One region of the Pseudomonas pergaminensis genome, then DNA from elsewhere that is predicted to be linked to it. Evidence: predicted binding sites of a transcription regulator. Region 1 holds the regulator's gene; the other holds the start of a gene.
What was found. Region 1 encodes sigma-54, which starts transcription at its own class of promoters, with help from an activator protein. Its sites were predicted from a motif close to ANTGGCATNNANNTTGCTNT; they were not measured.
Positions count from the first base shown of each region.

Region 2: glnA (type I glutamate--ammonia ligase) is a predicted target of sigma-54. The motif match lies at 6,166-6,185, and genes of this name have one in related genera.

Region 1 is NZ_CP078013.2:1,023,990-1,035,163, reverse strand. It holds gene lptA (lipopolysaccharide transport periplasmic protein LptA) at 1-361, shown strand, start outside; gene lptB (LPS export ABC transporter ATP-binding protein) at 361-1,086, shown strand; gene KUA23_RS04650 (RNA polymerase factor sigma-54) at 1,272-2,765, shown strand; gene hpf (ribosome hibernation-promoting factor, HPF/YfiA family) at 2,841-3,146, shown strand; gene ptsN (PTS IIA-like nitrogen regulatory protein PtsN) at 3,157-3,621, shown strand; gene rapZ (RNase adapter RapZ) at 3,624-4,481, shown strand; gene KUA23_RS04630 (HPr family phosphocarrier protein) at 4,498-4,770, shown strand; gene KUA23_RS04625 (ZIP family metal transporter) at 4,872-5,765, opposite strand; gene KUA23_RS04620 (superoxide dismutase) at 5,799-6,410, opposite strand; gene KUA23_RS04615 (DUF2753 family protein) at 6,412-6,840, opposite strand; gene KUA23_RS04610 (class II fumarate hydratase) at 6,868-8,244, opposite strand; gene KUA23_RS04605 (FagA protein) at 8,237-8,632, opposite strand; gene pmbA (metalloprotease PmbA) at 8,783-10,129, opposite strand; gene yjgA (ribosome biogenesis factor YjgA) at 10,238-10,759, shown strand; gene tldD (metalloprotease TldD) at 10,805-11,174, opposite strand, start outside.
Region 2 is NZ_CP078013.2:376,123-387,296, reverse strand. It holds gene KUA23_RS01755 (glycogen/starch/alpha-glucan phosphorylase) at 1-1,637, opposite strand, end outside; gene KUA23_RS01750 (YkgJ family cysteine cluster protein) at 1,864-2,298, shown strand; gene typA (translational GTPase TypA) at 2,537-4,357, opposite strand; gene thiI (tRNA uracil 4-sulfurtransferase ThiI) at 4,497-5,951, opposite strand; gene glnA (type I glutamate--ammonia ligase) at 6,286-7,692, shown strand; gene KUA23_RS01730 (chorismate mutase) at 7,844-8,380, shown strand; gene glnL (nitrogen regulation protein NR(II)) at 8,753-9,838, shown strand; gene ntrC (nitrogen regulation protein NR(I)) at 9,835-11,174, shown strand, end outside.

The sequences.
Region 1 (11,174 bases):
CCAGGGCTCGATGAAGATCACCGGCAATACGGTGACACTGACGCGCACCCAATCGGGCGATATCGACGTGGTAACGTCGGTGGGCAACCTGGCTTACTTCGAACAGAAGCAGTCCGCGACCGATACCGGCCCGATGAAAGGCTACGGCAAGACTATCCAGTACCATGCCCAGCAGAACCGCATCGTCCTGATCGACCAGGCCAAGGTGCTCAGCCCCGATGGCAACTCGACGGAAGGTGAGAAGATCACCTATGACACCGTGAAACAGATCGCTAACGCCGGTCGTGCCAATGGCAACAAGGTCACCGCGCCTCGTCCACGCATCGACATGGTTATCCAGCCGAAGAAGAAGGCCGAGTAATGGCAACCCTGAAAGCCCAGCATCTGGCCAAGGCCTATAAAAGCCGTCAGGTCGTGCGCGACGTCAGCCTGTCGATCGACAGCGGCCAGATCGTCGGCTTGCTCGGCCCCAACGGCGCCGGCAAGACCACCTGCTTCTACATGATCGTCGGCCTGGTCCAGGCGGATCAGGGCCGCGTCCTGATCGACGACCTGGACGTGAGCCACCAGCCGATGCACGGCCGCGCACGCGCCGGTATCGGCTATCTCCCGCAGGAAGCGTCGATCTTCCGCAAACTGTCGGTCGCCGATAACATCATGGCCATCCTCGAGACCCGCAAGGAACTCGACCGTGACGGCCGCCGCAAGGAGCTGGAAAGCCTGCTGCAGGAATTCCACATCAACCATATCCGCGACAACCTCGGCATGAGCCTGTCCGGTGGTGAGCGTCGCCGCGTGGAAATCGCCCGCGCCCTGGCCACCGCGCCCAAGTTCATCCTGCTGGACGAACCGTTTGCCGGCGTCGACCCGATCTCGGTGGGCGACATCAAGCAGATCATCCATCATCTCAAGGCCAAGGGCATTGGCGTGCTGATCACTGACCACAACGTCCGTGAAACGCTCGATATCTGCGAAACCGCGTATATCGTCAACGATGGCCAACTGATTGCCGAAGGCGATTCCGCCACTATCCTGGCCAACGAATTGGTCAAGGAAGTGTACCTGGGTCACGAGTTCCGCCTGTAAACACCGTGGTGTCAAGGCCGTTTGCCAAGGTGCGCGGGAGTCAATGAAAACCTCCGGATTTTTATTGTTACCGCGCTCTAGGCAAAGCCCCCGACATCAGGCATATAATTTGCTTATGTTTGGCGCTCACGCGCCCTGTCGTGGATGGCGCATTGCGCCGGCGAATAAGGTGTTAAGCCCCTGCCATGAAACCATCGCTAGTCCTGAGAATGGGCCAGCAGCTGACGATGACACCGCAGCTGCAACAGGCCATCCGCCTGCTCCAATTGTCGACACTGGACCTGCAACAGGAAATCCAGGAGGCCCTGGAGTCCAATCCGATGCTCGAACGCCAGGAAGAAGGCGACGACTTCGATAACGCAGACCCACTGGCCGATAACATCGAGCAAAAACCCAATTCTGACGTGCAGGAACCCTCCTACCAGGAAACCGCCCCTACGGTGGACAACCTTGAGGAAGGCGAATGGAACGAGCGCATTCCCAACGAGCTTCCGGTCGATACCGCCTGGGAAGACGTCTACCAGACCAGCGCCAGCAGCCTGCCCAGCAACGATGACGACGAGTGGGACTTCACCACCCGCACCTCCGCCGGCGAGAGCCTGCAGAGCCACCTGCTGTGGCAACTGAACCTTGCGCCGATGTCGGACACCGATCGCCTGATCGCCGTGACGCTGATCGACTGCATCAACAACCAGGGTTATCTAGACGAGACGCTTGAAGAGATTCTTGAAGCCTTCGACCCTGAACTGGATATCGAGCTGGACGAGATCGAAGCCGTCCTGCACCGCATCCAGCAGTTCGAGCCTGCCGGTATCGGCGCGCGCACGCTCAGCGAATGCCTGTTGCTGCAATTGCGCCAGCTACCCGCCAAGACCCCATGGCTCGCCGAGGCCCAGCGTCTGGTCACCGATTACATCGACCTGCTGGGCAGCCGCGACTACAGCCAATTGATGCGTCGCATGAAGCTCAAGGAAGACGACCTGCGCCAGGTCATCGAGCTGGTACAGAGCCTCAACCCGCGTCCCGGCTCGCAAATCGAATCCAGCGAAGCCGAATACGTGGTGCCCGATGTCATCGTGCGCAAGGACAACGAGCGCTGGCTGGTGGAACTGAACCAGGAGTCGGTGCCGCGCCTGCGGGTCAACCCTCAATACGCAGGCTTCGTACGGCGCGCCGATACCAGTGCCGACAACACCTTCATGCGCAACCAGTTGCAGGAAGCCCGCTGGTTCATCAAGAGCCTGCAAAGCCGCAACGAAACCCTGATGAAAGTCGCCACCCAAATCGTCGAGCACCAGCGCGGCTTTCTGGAATACGGCGACGAAGCGATGAAACCGCTGGTACTGCATGACATCGCCGAAGCGGTTGGCATGCATGAGTCGACGATTTCACGGGTAACCACGCAGAAATTCATGCATACCCCACGGGGTATTTATGAACTGAAATACTTTTTCTCCAGCCACGTCAGCACCTCCGAAGGCGGTGAATGCTCGTCCACGGCGATCCGCGCGATCATCAAAAAACTGGTTGCCGCGGAAAATCAGAAAAAGCCATTGAGTGACAGTAAGATCGCTGGTTTACTGGAGGCACAAGGCATTCAGGTCGCCCGTCGAACCGTCGCCAAGTACCGCGAGTCCCTCGGGATCGCGCCTTCCAGCGAGCGTAAGCGTTTGATGTGACGGGCGGGCCACAGCGTTCCAGTGGCAGGTATTCCTACCTGCCGCTTTATGCACTGGCAACGAAGGAGAAGCTGTATGCAAGTCAACATCAGTGGACACCAGCTGGAAGTCACCAAACCCCTGCGTGAATACACCGAAAGCAAGCTGAACAAGCTGGCGGGGCATTTTGACAAGATCACCAATGTGCAGGTCATCATGGAGGTCGATAAGCTCAAGCAGAAAATCGAGGCCACCCTGCACGTACCGAATGCGAAGCTCGTCGCCAATGCAGAACATGAAGACATGTACGCGGCGATCGACTCGCTCTACGACAAGCTGGACCGCCAACTCATAAAGCATAAGGAAAAGAATCTGCACCTGATGCAAGGTACAGGTCGTTAACTCTCCCCCCATGATCCGACTTGAAACCATCCTGACCCCCGGCCGTTCCCTCGTGAACGTGCCGGGAGGCAGCAAGAAAAAAGCCCTCGAACAAATTGCCAACCTGATCGCGCGCGAAGTGCCGGATCTGGAGATGCAGGATGTGTTCGATGCGCTGATTGCCCGTGAAAAACTCGGCTCTACCGGTTTTGGTAACGGCATCGCCATTCCTCATTGCCGCCTCAAAGGCTGCGAAACACCCGTCAGCGCCCTGCTCCACCTGGAAGCCCCCATCGATTTCGACGCTATCGACGGCGCCCCGGTCGACCTGCTGTTCGTTCTGCTGGTCCCGCAAGCCGCCACCGATGCACACTTGGAACTGCTCAGGCAGATCGCCAGCATGCTCGACCGCAAGGAAGTACGCGACAAACTGCGTAGCGCCAGTAGCAATGAGGCGCTGTACCAGGTTGTCCTGGATGAACAGAACGGGCAGTAATCATGCGTTTGATCATCGTCAGCGGCCGTTCTGGCTCGGGTAAAAGTACCGCCCTCAATGTTCTTGAGGACAGCGGTTTCTATTGCATCGACAACCTGCCCGCCGGCCTGCTGCCGGAACTGGCGGAGCGTGCGCTGATCCACACCGAACTGGCGCAACCCCTGGTCGCCGTTTCGATTGATGCCCGCAACCTGCCCAGCCACCTTGAGCGATTTCCGCAATTGCTCGAGGAAGTGCGCGCCAAGCATATTCATTGCGATGTGCTTTACCTGGACGCCGACGAAGAGACTTTGCTCAAGCGCTTCTCCGAAACCCGTCGACGCCACCCCCTCAGCAGCCCCCACCGTTCCCTGGCAGAAGCCATCGAAGACGAAACCAAGCTGCTGGGGCCGATCATTGACCTCGCTGACCTCAAGATCAATACCACCAGCCTCAACCTGTATCAGCTGCGCGACGCCATCAAGCTGCGCCTGCTGAATCAGCCGGAGCCCGGTACGGCATTTCTTGTTGAGTCATTCGGGTTCAAGCGTGGCATGCCGGTGGACGCCGACCTGGTGTTCGATGTGCGCTGCCTGCCCAACCCCTACTGGAAGCCGGAACTGCGCGAACAGTCCGGGCTGGATCAGCCCGTGGCTGATTACCTGGCAGCGCAGCCGGATGTGGAGGAGATGTTCCAGGACATTTCCAGCTACTTGCTCAAATGGTTGCCACGCTTCGCCGCCAGCAACCGCGCCTACGTCACCATCGCCATCGGCTGCACCGGCGGCCACCACCGCTCCGTCTACCTGACCGAGCGCCTGGGCCAGGTGCTGCAACAAACCCTCAAGAACGTCCAGGTCCGCCACCGCGACCTTAGCTGAAAGGAACACCTGCGCGATGCCCGCTCTGGAAATTGAAATCATCAACAAGCTGGGCCTGCACGCCCGGGCCTCCGCCAAATTCGTGGGTGTGGCTGGGCAGTTTCCCTGTCAGATCCGCGCCGGGCGCTCACCGGAATCGATGGTCGACGGCAAAAGCATCATGGCGATGATGATGCTGGCAGCGGGCAAGGGCACCAAGATTCACTTGAAGACCGAAGGTGAGCAGGAGCAGGAAGCGATGGACGCCTTGGTGGCGCTGATCAACAACTACTTCGACGAAGGCGAATAACCCTCTGTAGGAGCCCGGCTTGCCGGCGAAGGCGTCGCCAAGCGCACTGCACGTCTCAAGGATTGATCGCCGGCAAGCCGGCTCCTACAAGGGAGCGGGCGTTATCCCAAAGCCGTGTCCATCACCATCATCAAGCAAAACCCGATGCACAACCCCAAACTGGCGAGCTTTTCGTGACCATTGCGCCGCGATTCGGGAATGACCTCGTGGGTCACCACCAGCAGCATCGCGCCGGCGGCCAGGGCCAGACCCAACGGCAACAATACCTCGGCCAGGCTGACCAGCCAGGCACAGAGCACCGCAAACACCGGCTCAACCAGACCTGACGCCGCACCGATCAGGAACGCCTTGACCCGCGACATCCCTGCCCCGGCCAACACCAACGCAATCACCAGGCCTTCGGGCACGTCCTGCAACGCAATGCCCATCGCCAGGCTGTCTGCATCCGGCATACCGCCGCCTGCGGAGACGCCGACCGCCATGCCTTCGGGGATGTTATGGGCGATGATGGCAAACACGAACAACCAAATGCGCGGTGGAATCACCGGTTTGTCCGGCGTGCCCACCAGCATTTCCGGGCTAGCGCCGGAGACCTTGCGGTCAACCAGATACAGCCCGAATGCTCCCAGCATAATGCCAAAGCTGATCAGGCCACTTGCCCCCCAGGGCGAGAGCCCCAGGCCTTCAGCCGCGGCAATGCCCGGCACGATCAGCGAAAACGCCGTCGCCGCCAGCATCATCCCGGCGCCAAAGCCCAGCAATGTATCGCTCAACGCCACCGGCATACGTCGGATGACCAGCACCGGCACGGCGCCAAGGGCCGTGCCGAGCGCACAGATGGCGCCGCCCTGTAGGGCACGCAGAATACGCGGTTCCAGGTCCAGCCAGGCCAGCCCGTGGGCCACCAGCAATGCAATACCTGCCAATAGCAGTAGCGAGCCAAACGCATAACGAAACATTCGCCCGCTGCTGATCGCCAGTGTTTCAGTGCCCATAGTCGGCCTTAGATCTTGTTATGAAGGTGAATGTCAGGCCACGGCGGCCTGATAGCGCGCGGCGACTTCTGGCCAGTTGATAACACTGTAGAAGGCATTGATGTATTCCGGGCGACGGTTCTGGTACAGCAGGTAGTAGGCGTGTTCCCAGACGTCCAGACCGAGAATCGGCGTATTGCCGTTCATCAGTGGGCTGTCCTGGTTGCCACTGCTTTCCACCACCAGGGTCTTCTGCGGAGTCACACTCAACCAGGCCCAGCCGCTGCCGAAACGGGTCAATGCAGCCTTGGTGAAGGCCTCTTTGAAACTGTCGAAGCCACCCAACTGTTCATCAATGGCTTTGCCTAACGCGCCTTCGGGTTTGCCGCCACCTTTGGGCGACATCACTGCCCAGAACAACGAGTGGTTGGCATGGCCGCCACCCTGGTTGATGACGGCTGCACGCAGTTTTTCCGGCAGTTGCTGCACACTGGACACCAGTTTCTCCACCGGCCATCCGGCAAACTCAGTGCCTTCGACAGCCGCATTGAGGTTGTTGATGTACGTCTGATGGTGCTTGGTGTAGTGGATCTCCATGGTTTGCGCATCGATATGCGGTTCCAGGGCGTCGTACGCGTAAGGCAAGGCAGGCAAGGTATAAGTCATATCAATGTGCTCCGTAATGAGGAGTGGTCGGCTGTGCCGCAGTACCGCCCAGCAAGCGATGGGTACGAGGGTATTCGCCGTGGTCGCTGATGAAATTCAACAGCTCGACGTAGGTTTTGCTGCTCTGACGCAGGGCCGCCTCCCGTAATTGCGGGCTCAAACGCGAGTCCTGCATGGTCTGCAACAGGCGCTGATGAATAGCGCAGAGGTATTCCGCGCTCTCCTCTGGCTGATTCAGGCGCAGGTGCAAATCCGCCAGGTTGTGATGGGAAATGACGCAAGCCGCCACTGCTTCGTCGGCATCCGCCCAACGTTCGAATAACACTTGAGCCAGGGCCAGGGCTTGCAGATAGGCCTCGCGAGCGTCGACCAGTTCGCCTGCCATAAAGCAGCGATTGGCCCGTTCGATCGTGCGTTTCCAGTGCTCCATGGTGAGCCTCCAAAGCAAGGTCGGTGATTACACGCCGCCAGCCGTGAGCTTTTCCGGATCCAGCAGGATCTCCAGTTGGCTGCGCGGCAAGTCGGTGTGCTCCAGTGCGACCTCAATCACCGTGCGGCCCTGCTGATAGGCTTTCTTGGCGATTTCGGCGGCCTTTTGGTAACCGATGATCGGGTTGAGTGCGGTGACCAGAATCGGGTTGCGCGACAGCGCTTCCTTGAGCTTGGCTTCATTGACCTTGAAACTGGCAATGGCCTTGTCCGCGAGCAGGCGACTGGAATTGGCCAGCAGTTCAAGGCTGCTGAGCAGGTTCTGCGCGATGATCGGCAGCATCACGTTCAGTTCGAAGTTGCCTGACTGGCCGGCGACGGTAATTACTGTGTCATTGCCAATGACCTGCGCGGCGACCATCGCAGTCGCTTCCGGGATCACCGGGTTGACCTTGCCGGGCATGATCGACGAGCCAGGTTGCAGGCCTTCCAGTTCGATTTCACCCAGGCCGGCAAGCGGACCGGAGTTCATCCAGCGCAGGTCGTTGGCGATTTTCATCAGCGACACGGCGGTGGCTTTCAACTGGCCGGACACGGCCACGGCGGTGTCTTGGGAGCCAATCAGGGCGAACAGGTTTTTGCCAGGGGTGAATTTCACGCCTGTCAGGCTGCTCAGTTGCTGGCTGAAACGCGCAGCGAATTCAGGGTGTGCATTGATCCCGGTGCCCACTGCCGTGCCGCCCTGAGCCAGGGCTTGCAAACTCGGCAGAAGGTCCTGCAAATGCCCGATATTGGCCTTGAGCTGCTGCGCCCAACCGTTGAGCACTTGGCTCATGCGCACCGGCATGGCGTCCATCAGGTGCGTGCGACCGGTCTTGATGAAAGGATGGACCTCTTCGGCCTTCCGCTCGATCACCTGCACCAAGTGCAACAGGGCCGGCAGCGTTTGCTCGTGCAGGACCAGCGCGGCACTGACGTGGAGGGTAGTCGGGATGATGTCGTTGCTGCTTTGGCCGCAATTCACGTGATCGTTGGGGTTGACCGACTCGCCCAGCAAACGGCTGGCGAGGGTTGCAATCACTTCGTTGGCATTCATGTTGGAGCTGGTGCCGGAGCCGGTCTGGAAGATATCCACCGGGAAGTGCGGCATGAAATCCCCTTCCAACAAGCCTTGGGCGGCATCGACAATGGCTTTGCCCCGCCCCTCGCTGATCTGCTTGAGGTCAACGTTGACCTTGGCAGCGGCGGCCTTGGCCAGGATGAGCGCGCGAATGAATTGCGCCGGCATGCGTTGGTGGCTGATCGGGAAGTTGTTCACCGCGCGCTGGGTCTGGGCGCCATACAGGGCCTCGGCAGGCACGTGCAGTTCGCCCATGCTGTCGCGTTCGATACGGGTGTTACTCATCGGAAGATCCTTGCACCAGGTAAGAAACAGAAATTGAGGGCAGCAATTCACACGTCGCCAATTGCCAGGCAAAGGTCTGCCAGCGCTTGAGGCGGCAGGCACAGTGAGAGAGTTTTTCCAGGTCACGCAGAGGGCGCCAGGCCTGGTCAAGGCACAAGGAGCGCCAGTGCCAAGGCAGCGCAATATCGCTGGCAGTGTCGAGCAACAGGCGGAATGAGGTTTCGGCGATCGTCCACGGATGGGTCGCAGTGCAGCACGCCAGGTATCGACCTTCATTGAGGTAATGTTCGATCAGGCGCGGTTCGTTGGGGTCGAGGCCGCAGCGAATCTGGCGACTCATCCAGCGCCAGCTCTCGAGGTAGGGATCCTCATGCAGGACAGAACTCATGATCCACACTCATCCGGTAATGATATTTATTATTAAATGATATTGAGAATCAAAACAAGGGTGGCACGTTAATCCCGCTGACACGTGGCCACAAAAAAAGGCGCGCCATTTAAGATGGCGCGCCTTTCTTGTTTAACCGGGTCGGAAGGATCAGCTACCGGCGACGGTCATCCGTTCGATCAACACCGAACCCGTGCGGATATTGCTGCGCAGTTCCAGGTCGTTCCCGACCGCAATGATCTGCTTGAACATATCGCGCATGTTGCCGGCGATAGTCACCTCCTGGACGGCAAATTGAATTTCGCCGTTTTCCACCCAGAAGCCTGCCGCGCCACGGGAATAATCGCCCGTGACCATGTTCAGGCCGTGGCCCATCAACTCAGTCACCAGCAGGCCGCGCCCCATCTTCCGCAGCAACGCTGCTTGGTCTTCATCGCCATGGGTGACGAACAGGTTGTGCACGCCGCCGGAGTTGGCGGTGCTCGGCAAACCAAGTTTTCGGCCGGCGTAGGTACCGAGCACGTAGGACACCAATTCACCGTTTTCGACAAACGGCTTCGCGTACGTCGCCAGGCCATCACCGTCAAACGCCGAACTGCCCATGGCGCGCATCAGGTGTGGGCGCTCATCGATGGTCAACCATTCTGGAAACAGCTTCTGCCCAATCGCCCCGTCCAGGAACGAGGACTTGCGATAAAGGTTGCCCCCGGAAATCGCGCCAAGGAAGCTGCCGAACAAGCCACCGGCCAATTCCGCCGAAAACAGCACCGGCACTTCACAGGTCGGCACGGGGCGCGCGCCCAGGCGGCTCGCGGCACGCTGTGCAGCACGCTGGCCGATGCTGATCGGATCGGCCAGTAAATCGCCCTGGCGGTTCACGTCATACCAGTAATCGCGCTGCATCTGGCCATTGGCTTCGGCGATCATCACGCAGCTCAGGCTATGACGCGTGGACGCGTAACCGCCAATAAAACCATGGCTGTTGCCATACACGCGGCAGCCCTGATGGGTGCTCAATGTGGTGCCATCAGCGTTCTTGATGCGGGTATCGGCGTCGAACGCGGCGGCTTCACAGGTCAGTGCCTGTTCAATGGCCTGCTCGGGCGTGATGTCCCAGGCGTGGAACAGATCAAAGTCTTTCAAGTCCTTGGCCATCAACGCCTTGTCAGCCAAGCCCGAGCTTTCATCCTCGGAGGTGTGCTTGGCGATCGCCAATGCCGCCGCCACGGTCTCGCGAATAGCCTCCGGGCCACTGGCCGATGTGCTGGCCGAACCTTTGCGCTGCCCTACATACAAGGTGATGCCAAAGCCTTGGTCGCGGTTGAACTCCACGGTCTCGACTTCCCGCTGGCGCACCGATGTCGAGAGCCCCTGCTCCAGCGACACCGCCACTTCACAGGCGCTAGCCCCCTGGCGCTTGGCTTCGGCAAGGATCTGCTCGACTTGTTCCTGCAGTGCCGGTAACGCTTGCGGACCGACGCTTTGGGCTGCACTCATGGTTTTCTCCACTCAAATTCTGCTTTCGGTTAAGGCCATCGAGCGACCGGGCCGGACAAGCGGCCCCCGACTGGTTATCATGGCGGCGTTTCTTTGCGGACTGCCACCATGGTTGATTCTTACGACGACTCCCTCGATGGGGAGAAAAGCAAAACCCAGGTCAAACGTGAGCTGCATGCTCTGGTTGACCTCGGCGAGCGCCTTACAACGCTCAAGAAGGATTTGATTGCAAAACTGCCATTGACCGACGAAATGCGCCGGGCCTTGGCGGATGCGCCCAAGCACACCGCGAATATCGCGCGTAAACGGCACATCATGTTTATCGGCAAACTGATGCGCGATCAGGACACTGACGCCATTCTGGCCTTGCTCGATCAAACCGATGCCTCCACTCGCCAGTACAACGAACGCTTCCATAACCTGGAACGTTGGCGTGACCGCCTGATCTCGGGCGATGACGCCGTGCTGGAAAAATTCGTACTGGACTACCCGGACGCGGACCGCCAGCAACTGCGCTCCCTGATCCGTCAGGCCCAGCACGAGCAGGCGCATAACAAGGCGCCGGCCACCAGCCGTAAAATCTTCAAGTACATCCGTGAGCTGGACGAGACTCAACGCGGCCTGCGCTGATCCTCTTCCCCGGGTGGCGGCCTTCGCCACCCGAAGCTCCCGCGTCTACGCCCCCGTGCCACCCACGGTGATCGCATCAATCTTCAGCGTAGGCTGGCCGACACCCACCGGCACCGACTGCCCATCCTTCCCGCACGTGCCCACGCCGCTGTCCAGCGACAGGTCGTTACCGACCATCGACACCTTGCTCATGGCTTCCGGACCGTTACCGATCAACGTTGCGCCCTTGACCGGCGCGGTAATCTTGCCGTCTTCGATCAGGTAAGCCTCGCTGGTGGAAAACACGAACTTGCCGCTGGTGATATCCACCTGGCCACCACCGAGGTTGGCGCAATAGATGCCGCGCTTCACCGACGCAATGATTTCTGCCGGGTCGCTTTCGCCACCGAGCATGTAGGTGTTGGTCATGCGTGGC
Region 2 (11,174 bases), 650 kb from region 1:
GCCGGATTGACCGCGATGCCCAGGCGCTCATGAATGATGTCCGCCAGCGCGCGCTTGCTGTGCAAACGCTGCTCGGCAAATGCCTTGCGGAACGTCTGTTTCTCGGCGAACGGCTCAAGCTCCACCAGCCGCTCTTCGGGCTTGTCGAGAATGTCCGGACCCAGTGCCTCCACCAGCATAGACGTGAGCTTCGGGTTGGCCTGGTACAACCAGCGACGGAAAGTGATGCCGTTGGTTTTGTTGTTGATACGCTCCGGGTACAGCTTGTGTAGCTCGGAGAACACCGTGCTGCGCATCAGCTGGGTGTGCAGGCCGGATACGCCGTTGACGCTGTGGGAACCGAGGAACGCCAGGTTTCCCATGCGCACGCGGCGGCCGTTGTCTTCTTCGATCAGCGAGACGGCGCGCAGTACGTCAAAGTCGTGGATGCCTTTGGCGCGCAGCGAGTCGATGTGCTGGGCGTTGATCAGGTAGATGATCTGCATGTGCCGAGGCAGCATGCGCTCCATCAGTCCGACCGGCCAGGTTTCCAGCGCTTCGGGCAGCAGGGTGTGGTTGGTGTACGACAGGGTTTCGACCGTCACGTCCCACGCCGCTTCCCACGGAATGTCGTGCAGGTCGACCAGTTGACGCATCAACTCGGCCACGGCGATGGACGGGTGGGTATCGTTGAGTTGGATCGCAGCGTGCTCGCCCAGGCTCAGTACCGAGCCGTGCATGTTCTTGTGGCGGCGCAGCAAGTCTTGCAGGGAGGCGGAAACGAAGAAGTATTCCTGGCGCAGACGCAGCTCCTGCCCCGCTTCGGTGCTGTCGGCCGGGTAAAGCACTCGGGAGATGCTCTCGGCGCGGGCCACTTCGGCGACGGCGCCCAAGTGGTCACCGGCGTTGAAGCGCTCCAGGTGCAGGTCTTCTACCGCCCGTGCGCGCCACAAGCGCAGGGTGTTCACACTTGCGCCACGCCAGCCGACCACCGGGGTGTCATAGGCCACGGCCCGTACGGTTTCGTTGGGCGACCACACCTGGATCATCTTGCCGGAAGCATCCGCGAGGGTTTCGACGCTACCGCCAAAGCCGATCGGGTAAATCACTTCGGCCCGCTCGAACTCCCACGGGTTACCGAAATCCAGCCAGCGTTCGGTCTGTTCCTGCTGCCAGCCATCAACAATCGCCTGGCGGAACAAGCCGTGCTCATAACGAATGCCATACCCATGGCCGGCAATGCCCAGGGTCGACATGCTTTCCATGAAGCACGCCGCCAGGCGGCCCAGGCCACCGTTGCCAAGCGCCGCGTCGGGCTCCAGCAGGCGGATGCGCTCCAGGTCGACGCCCAGCTCGGACAGCGCTTCGCGCGCAATCTCCAGCACGCCCAGGTTGCTCAGGCTGTCGTAGAGCAGGCGGCCGATGAGGAATTCCAGGGAAAGGTAATAAACCCGCTTTTGGCCTTTGCGGTAGATACGCCGCGTATGGTCCATCCAGTGGTCGACCATCTGGTCGCGGGCGGCCAGGGCAATGGCCTCGAACCAGTCATGGTCGAAGGCGTGATCCGGGTCCTTGCCCACCGCGTAGGTGAGTTTGGTCAAGACGGCATCGCGAAATGCGGCTACCTCTGCTTCTCGTGCAAGTGGTTCCTGAGACATCAATTGCGACCTCGGGCGAGATAGAAGGAGTTGCTAGAGCCTAGACGGTCTGACAGACGGTAGACGCTCTGGTTCGGCAGTTTTTTAACTCATTCACCTTTGCGCGAATTAGATGCAGGGCGCGTGCCCGAATACCCGTCTGGATGAAATTTGCGAAATATTGTTCAAAAAACCACCAATCCCGGTATGATCGCGCGCCCTGATACCGCCTCACCCTGGAACCTTGATGAAGCCTCAACTGATCGCCGCCGCGGAACTCGACCGTCTTGAAACGTGGCAGAAATATTCCGCGCATATGTGCGGTGGTTGCGTGTCCAGCTGCTGCACGCTGCCGGTCGAAGTGAAGATCAAGGACCTGATCCGCATTGGCATCGTCGATGAGTTCGAGCGCGGCGACCCGCCGAAAAACATCGCCAAGCGGCTGCAGAAGGAAGGCATCGTCGAGCGCTTCAATTCCAAATCCGAGATTTTTACCCTGCAGCGCATGAGCAACAACGATTGCCTGTACCTGGATCGTAAGACGCGCTTCTGCACTATTTATGACAAGCGCCCGGATACTTGCCGCAATCACCCGAAGATCGGGCCACGGCCAGGGTATTGCGCGTACAAGCCGAAGGAAGTGGTGCGCGAGACCAAGTTCAAAACCCTCGACAAGTTCTGATCGACAGCCAAACCCCTGTGGTGAGCGGGCTTGCCCCGCGCTGGGCTGCGAAGCGGCCCTAACCCGGCCACTGCATTTCTCCAGATAAAACTCAGGTGCCTGGTTTTGGGGCGGCTTCGCCACCCAGCGCGGGGCAAGCCCGCTCACCACAACAAGCGGGCTCACCAGAAAAATCCAGGCATAAAAAAACGCCCCCGGCCTTTCGACCGGGGGCGTTTTTCATTCAGCCTGAGTTAACTCAGTTCTTGGCTTTCTTGGCAGCGCGGGTACGCTCGCCTTCGTCCAGGATCTTCTTACGCAGGCGGATCGACTTAGGCGTGACTTCGCACAGCTCGTCGTCCTGGATGAATTCCAGGGCCTGTTCCAGGGTGAAGCGAACAGGTGGAACCAGAGCGATGGTTTCGTCTTTGCCCGAAGCACGCATGTTGTCGAGCTTCTTGCCTTTGGTTGGGTTGACGCCCATGTCGTTGTCACGGCTGTTCAGACCAACGATCTGACCGTTGTAGATCTCTTGACCGTGTTCAACGAACAGCTTGCCACGTGCCTGGAGGGTTTCCAGGGAGTAGGTCAGCGCCTTGCCGGTTTCTACCGATACCAGAACACCGTTCTGACGGCCGGACATGTCGCCGGACTTCATGGTGTCGTAGCGATCGAAGATCGAGGTCAGGATGCCAGCACCGTTGGTCAGGGTCAGGAACTGGTTACGGAAACCGATCAGACCACGCGCAGGGATGTTGTATTCCAGACGCACACGGCCTTTGCCATCCGGCACCATGTTGGTCAGGTCGCCTTTACGCAGACCCATCTCTTCCATCACCTTGCCCTGGGATTCTTCAGGGGTGTCGATGGTGACGTTTTCGAACGGTTCCTGCTTCACGCCGTCAACCTGACGGATGATTACTTCTGGACGACCAACGCCCATTTCGAAGCCTTCGCGACGCATGGTTTCGATCAGTACCGAGAGGTGCAGCTCACCACGGCCGGAAACCTTGAACTTGTCAGCCGAGTCGCCTTCTTCAACGCGCAGAGCAACGTTGTACAGCAGCTCTTTGTCCAGACGTTCCTTGATGTTACGGGAGGTCACGAACTTGCCTTCTTTACCGCAGAAAGGCGAGTCGTTTACCTGGAAGGTCATGGAAACGGTTGGCTCGTCAACGGTCAGAGGCTTCATCGCTTCTACCGCGTCCGGGTGGCACAGGGTGTCGGAGATGAACAGCGAGTCCATACCGCTGATGCACACGATGTCGCCAGCTGCAGCTTCTTCAACGTCGATACGGTGCAGACCGTGGTGACCCATCAGCTTCAGGATACGACCGTTACGCTTCTTGCCGTCGGCGCCGATAGCGACAACCGGGGTGTTTGGCTTGACGCGACCACGAGCGATACGGCCAACGCCGATAACACCCAGGAAGCTGTTGTAGTCCAGTGCGGAGATCTGCATCTGGAACGGACCTTCACGGTCAACAGCCGGCGCAGGTACGTTGTCGACGATCGACTGGTACAGCGGGGTCATGTCTTCAGCCATGTCGGTGTGGTCCAGACCGGCAATGCCGTTCAGGGCCGAGGCGTAGACGACTTTGAAGTCCAGCTGTTCTTCGGTGGCACCCAGGTTGTCGAACAGGTCGAAGATCTGGTCCAGAACCCAGTCCGGACGCGCGCCTGGACGGTCAACCTTGTTGATGCACACGATCGGACGCAGGCCGGCTTCGAAAGCCTTCTTGGTCACGAAACGGGTTTGCGGCATAGGGCCGTCTTGAGCGTCAACCAGCAGCAGAACGGAGTCAACCATCGACATTACGCGTTCTACTTCGCCGCCGAAGTCGGCGTGGCCCGGGGTATCCACGATGTTGATGTGGTAGCCGTTCCAGTTGATAGCGGTGTTTTTAGCCAGGATGGTAATACCGCGCTCTTTTTCCTGGTCGTTGGAGTCCATCACGCGCTCGTCGTTGAGCTCGTTGCGCTCCAGGGTGCCGGATTGACGCAGGAGTTTGTCTACCAGGGTGGTTTTACCATGGTCAACGTGAGCAATGATGGCGATGTTACGTAGATTTTCGATCACTTGTGTATCTCGATCAGAGGATTCGGTGTGCTGACAGGTCGTGGCAGCGATTAACAGTAGAGTCAGGCCTTGCCGTTACAGCTTGACGGCAGAGTCGGGGGGCCGGTGACGCAGGCCACAGGCAAACAGCCCCGGGCTCTTAGCTCGGTCGATAAACGCGCACATTGGCATGCCCCTCACTGAGCAAATGGTGGGCATGCAGGCGACTCATCACGCCTTTGTCGCAATACAGCAGGTACTGACGGCTGTTATCCAGTTCCTTGAAACGCGCGTTCAGTGCATAGAACGGCAGCGTTTGTACGTCGATGCCGGCGATGTCCAGCGGCTCATCCTCAGCGGCATCCGGGTGACGGATGTCGATGACGATCTGGCCGGCCAGGGCTTCGCTGACTTCTTCGATCTTGATGTCCTGGCCCAGTTCGTCGATAACACGATCGATCGGGACCAGCTTGGCGTTCTCGAGCGCACGCTCCAGAATCGCCATGTCGAATTCTTTCTCTTCATGCTCCACGCGGTGACGCTTGGCGTGGGTCTTGGGGTTAACCGAGATGACCCCGCAGTACTCAGGCATGTGCTTGGCAAAATCGGCAGTGCCGATCTGTTCTGCCAGGTCGATGATGTCCTGCTTGTGGCTGGCGATCAGCGGGCGCAGCACCAGCTTCTCGGTGACGCAATCGATGATCGACAGGTTCGGCAGCGTCTGGCTGGACACCTGGGAGATCGCTTCGCCGGTCACCAGCGCATCAATCTGCAATTTATCGGCAATCCGCGAGGCAGCGCGCAACATCATACGCTTCAATACCACGCCCATATGACCGTTATCGACTTTGCCGAGGATTTCGCCCAGCACTTCTTCGAATGGCACGCTTACAAATAGCACGCGCTGGGAGCTGCCGTACTTCTTCCAGATAAAGTGCGCGACTTCCATCACGCCCAATTCGTGGGCACGCCCGCCCAGGTTAAAGAAGCAGAAGTGGCTCATCAGGCCGCGGCGCATGATCTGGTAGGCCGCCACCGTGGAATCGAAACCGCCGGACATCAGTACCAGGGTCTGTTCCAGGGCGCCCAACGGGTAGCCGCCGATGCTGTTGTGCTGGCTGTGGATCACAAACAACCGTTGGTCGCGAATTTCCATGCGCACTTCAATTTGCGGCGCTTTCAGGGAAATTCCGGCTGCGCCGCACTCGCGACGCAGCTTGCTGCCGACGTATTTCTCAACGTCCATGGAGCTGAAAGTGTGCTTGCCGGCACGCTTGCAGCGCACCGAAAAGATCTTGCCTTCAAGCTCACTGCCGTAGTGCTGTTTGCACTTCTCGGTGATGTCGTCGAAGTCGCCCAGCGGGTACTCATCCACCTGCAGGAAATGCGCGATGCCCGGCATGCAGCTCAGGCGCTCGGTCATGTCCTTCAAGGCTTTGGGCTCGGTGATACGGGTTTCCAGCTCGAGATTGTCCCACACGCCGTTCACCACCACAGCCGGGTCCAGATCGCGGAGCACGGCACGGATGTTCTTGGCCAACTGACGGATGAAACGCGTCCGTACCGGTCGGCTTTTGATGGTGATCTCGGGGAAGACTTTAACGATTAATTTCATGGAAACAGCGCGCGCCGGGCCTGCTGAAAAAGGGGGGCGCGGATTATAGCGGAAATCGCTCAAGGTTTAACCAGTTAATATGCACAGCACGCGACACGCACTAAATAGGTGCATTTGTGCCTCTTTACGCTACATTGAGGTGCGCTATTTTTGGGCTTTTGTCGTAATGCACCTTTATAGGGGCGTTTTTGGAGCAGAAAACCCATGTTGGCGCACTGGCATGCAATTTGCTCTCTTGTGAGGCAGGTTGCCATGGCGGAGTATCCGCGCCGGCATCACCCACATTCTAAGGGCTAACTCCACTACCCCAGCCCGAAGCCACCCGGAGGACACTATGTCGAAGTCGGTTCAACTCATCAAAGATCATGACGTTAAATGGATTGATCTGCGCTTCACGGACACCAAAGGCACTCAGCACCACGTGACCATGCCGGCTCGCGACGCGCTGGATGAAGCTTTCTTCGAAGAAGGCAAAATGTTCGACGGTTCCTCCATCGCTGGCTGGAAAGGCATCGAAGCCTCCGACATGATCCTGATGCCGGACGACAGCACTGCCGTACTCGACCCGTTCACCGAAGAGCCGACGCTGATCCTGGTGTGCGACGTGATCGAGCCTTCGACCATGCAAGGCTACGACCGCGACCCACGTGCGATCGCCAAGCGTGCCGAGGAATACCTGAAGTCCACCGGTATCGGTGACACCGTATTCGTAGGCCCAGAGCCAGAATTCTTCATCTTCGACCAAGTCAAGTTCAAGTCCGACATCTCCGGCTCCATGTTCAAGATCTACTCCGAACAAGGCTCCTGGATGTCCGACCAAGACGTGGAAGGCGGCAACCATGGCCACCGTCCAGGTATCAAAGGTGGCTACTTCCCAGTTCCGCCGTTCGACCACGACCACGAAATCCGTACCTCCATGTGCAACGCCATGGAAGACATGGGCCTGGTCATCGAAGTGCACCACCACGAAGTGGCCACTGCCGGTCAGAACGAAATCGGTGTGAAGTTCAACACCTTGGTTGCCAAGGCTGACGAAGTACAGACCCTGAAGTACTGCGTACACAACACTGCAGTCGCTTACGGCCGTACCGCTACCTTCATGCCTAAACCACTGTATGGCGATAACGGTTCGGGTATGCACGTTCACCTGTCCATCGCCAAAGATGGCAAGAACACCTTCGCTGGCGAAGGTTATGCCGGCCTGTCCGACACTGCCCTGTACTTCATCGGCGGTATCATCAAGCACGGTAAGGCCCTGAACGGCTTCACCAACCCGTCGACCAACTCCTACAAGCGTCTGGTCCCAGGTTTCGAAGCACCGGTAATGCTGGCCTACTCGGCGCGCAACCGTTCCGCTTCGATCCGTATTCCTTACGTGTCCAGCCCTCGCGCTCGCCGTATCGAAGCCCGCTTCCCGGATCCAGCAGCCAACCCGTACCTGGCCTTCGCTGCCCTGGTAATGGCCGGCCTGGACGGTATCCAGAACAAGATCCACCCTGGCGACGCCGCCGACAAAAACTTGTACGACCTGCCGCCTGAAGAGGCCAAAGAGATCCCACAAGTGTGCGGCAGCCTGAAAGAAGCCCTGGAAGAGCTGGACAAGGGCCGTGCGTTCTTGACCAAAGGCGGCGTGTTCAGCGACGACTTCATCGACGCTTACATCAGCCTGAAAAGCGAAGAAGAAATCAAGGTTCGCACCTTCGTACACCCACTGGAATACGAGCTGTACTACAGCTGCTGATCCAGTAGCGCCGCTTCTTAGAGCGGCGTGACAAAAAAGACCTCCCCCGGGAGGTCTTTTTTTTGGCCCGCGATTGCGCCGCGCCAGGCACCTATTGTATTGACTGATACGCCGCCATCGCGGGCAAGCCCACCCCCACAGGAGATCATCCTTGAAACATCGACTAGTGTTCGCTCTGCTGTTTGTCAGTGCCACTGCGAGTGCTGCGCCGCCCACGCTCGAGCCGCTGCTCAACAGCATCGCCGAACGCCTGGAAATTGCCGATCAGGTAGCCCTGAGCAAATGGGACAGCAAAAAGCCGGTAGAAGATAAAAAGCGTGAACAAGAGGTGATCGCCAGCGTCAGCGCCCAGGCGCCGACCTACAAGCTGGACTCGGCCGCCGCCGAGCAGTTTTTTTCGGCGCAGATCGAGGCCAACAAACTGGTGCAGTACACCCACCTTTCCGACTGGCAGTTCCAGGGCAAGGCGCCTGACGACCCCCGCCCGGATTTGGTCAAGCAGATTCGCCCGCAGCTGGATGAACTGCAAAAACGCCTGCTGCAGCAACTGGCTGACTTTACCCCGCAGCGCACGGACCCGCAGTGCCCCAAATGGCTCGCCACCGCCGTGCATGAGCCACTGAATGATCCGCTGCGCCAACTGGCAATGATCCGCGCCACCGCCGAGCTGTGCATCTACAAAGGTTAAGCGTTGCAAACCCAATCAAAACTGTGGGAGCGGGCTTGCTCGCGAAGGCGGTGTGTCAGTCTCGATGCATTGACTGAAACACCGCCTACGCGAGCAAGCCCCCACATTTGGATTGGGCGTATTCGGTTATACCTTCCTGAACAACCTTCACAAAACCGCACTATATTGGTGCGATAGGCTGCACCCTTCCCACCTGTCCAGCCCATTTTGGTTCGAAACTTCCCGAGCAAGCTGGCAGAACGCCACAGTTTCGCGCCTAAAACCCCCATTTCAGGGCTTGCACGCTTCTTTTCGGAGCCTTGGTTTGGTTTTTGCATTTTCCTTGTATCAGCGTGTGCCTCAAGCCCGCGCCTTGCTCCAAAAGAGGTCCTGATGACCATCAGCGATGCACTGCACCGTTTGCTACTCGACAACCTGACCACCGCAACCATCCTGCTCAATGACGACTTGCGTCTTGAGTACATGAACCCGGCGGCGGAAATGCTCCTGGCTATCAGCGGCCAGCGCAGCCATGGGCAGTTCATCAGCGAATTGTTTACTGAGTCGGCCGAGGCGTTGAGCTCGTTGCGCCAGGCCGTGGAGCAGGCACACCCGTTCACCAAACGCGAGGCGATGCTCACGGCCCTCACCGGCCAGACCCTGACCGTCGACTATGCCGTAACCCCGATCCTCAGCAACGGCACCACCTTGCTGCTGCTGGAAGTGCACCCCCGTGACCGCCTGCTGCGCATCACCAAGGAGGAAGCGCAGCTGTCCAAGCAGGAAACCAGCAAGATGCTGGTGCGTGGCCTGGCCCATGAGATCAAGAACCCGCTGGGCGGTATTCGCGGCGCAGCGCAGCTGCTGGCCCGCGAGCTGCCAGAGGAACACCTCAAGGACTACACCAACGTCATCATCGAAGAAGCCGACCGCCTGCGGAACCTTGTGGACCGCATGCTCGGCTCCAACAAGCTGCCGTCCCTGGCAATGACCAACGTGCATGAGGTGCTGGAGCGTGTCTGCCAGTTGGTAGAGGCCGAAAGCCAGGGCTGCATCACCTTGGTGCGCGACTACGACCCGAGCATTCCCGATGTATTGATCGACCGCGAACAGATGATCCAGGCGGTGCTCAATATTGTGCGTAATGCGATGCAGGCCATCAGCAGCCAGAACGAACTGCGCCTGGGCCGCATCAGCCTGCGCACCCGCGCCCTGCGTCAGTTCACCATCGGCCATGTGCGCCATCGCCTGGTGACCAAGGTCGAAATCATCGACAACGGCCCCGGCATTCCTGCGGAACTCCAGGAAACCATCTTCTTTCCCATGGTCAGCGGCCGCCCGGACGGTACCGGGCTGGGCCTGGCCATTACCCAGAACATCATCAGCCAGCATCAGGGCCTGATCGAATGTGAGAGCCATCCTGGCCACACCACCTTCTCGATCTTTCTGCCTCTGGAACAAGGAGCCCCATCGACATGAGCCGTAGTGAAACTGTCTGGATCGTCGATGACGACCGTTCTATCCGCTGGGTCCTCGAGAAAGCCTTGCAACAGGAAGGCATGACCACCCAGAGCTTCGACAGCGCCGACGGGGTGATGAGCCGCCTGGCTCGCCAGCAGCCCGACGTGATCATCTCCGACATCCGCATGCCCGGCGCCAGCGGCCTGGACTTGCTGGCGCGGATCCGCGAGCAGCACCCGCGCCTGCCAGTGATCATCATGACCGCGCACTCGGATCTGGACAGCGCTGTCGCCTCCTATCAGGGCGGCGCTTTTGAATACCTGCCCAAGCCATTCGATGTGGACGAGGCGGTGGCGTTGGTCAAGCGCGCGAACCAGCACGCCCAGGAACAACAGAACCAGGAAGCCCCACCGGCCCTCACCCGCACCCCGGAAATCATCGGTGAAGCGCCGGCGATGCAGGAAGTGTTTCGCGCCATCGGGCGCTTGAGCCACTCCAACATCACCGTGCTGATCAACGGCGAATCCGGTACCGGTAAAGAGCTGGTGGCCCACGCCCTGCACCGTCACAGCCCACGGGCAGCCTCGCCGTTCATCGCCTTGAACATGGCGGCGATCCCCAAGGATTTGATGGAGTCCGAGCTGTTCGGCCATGAAAAAGGCGCGTTCACCGGCGCAGCCAACCTGCGTCGCGGCCGCTTTGAACAGGCTGACGGCGGTACGTTGTTCCTTGATGAAATCGGCGACATGCCCGCCGATACCCAGACCCGGCTGCTGCGGGTGCTGGCGGACGGTGAGTTCTATCGCGTTGGCGGGCACACGCCGGTCAAGGTCGACGTGCGCATCATTGCGGCGACCCACCAGAACCTCGAAACCCTGGTGCATGCGGGCAAATTCCGTGAGGACTTGTTCCACCGCCTCAACGTGATCCGCATCCACATTCCGCGCATGTCGGACCGTCGCGAAGATATTCCCACTCTCGCCCGCCACTTCCTCAGCCGAGCCGCCCAAGAGCTGGCTGTCGAGCCGAAGTTGCTGAAAAGCGAGACCGAGGAATACCTGAAGAACCTGCCGTGGCCGGGCAACGTGCGCCAGCTGGAGAACACCTGTCGCTGGATCACCGTAATGGCGTCTGGGCGCGAAGTGCATATCAGCGACCTGCCGCCGGAGCTGTTGAGCCTGCCGCAGGACTCCGCCCCCGTGACCAACTGGGAGCAGGCGTTGCGCCAGTGGGCCGACCAGGCCCTGGCACGCGGCCAGTCGAGCCTCTTGGACAGCGCCGTGCCGGCGTTCGAGCGGATCATGATCGAGACCGCCTTGAAGCACACCGCTGGCCGCCGCCGCGATGCCGCCGT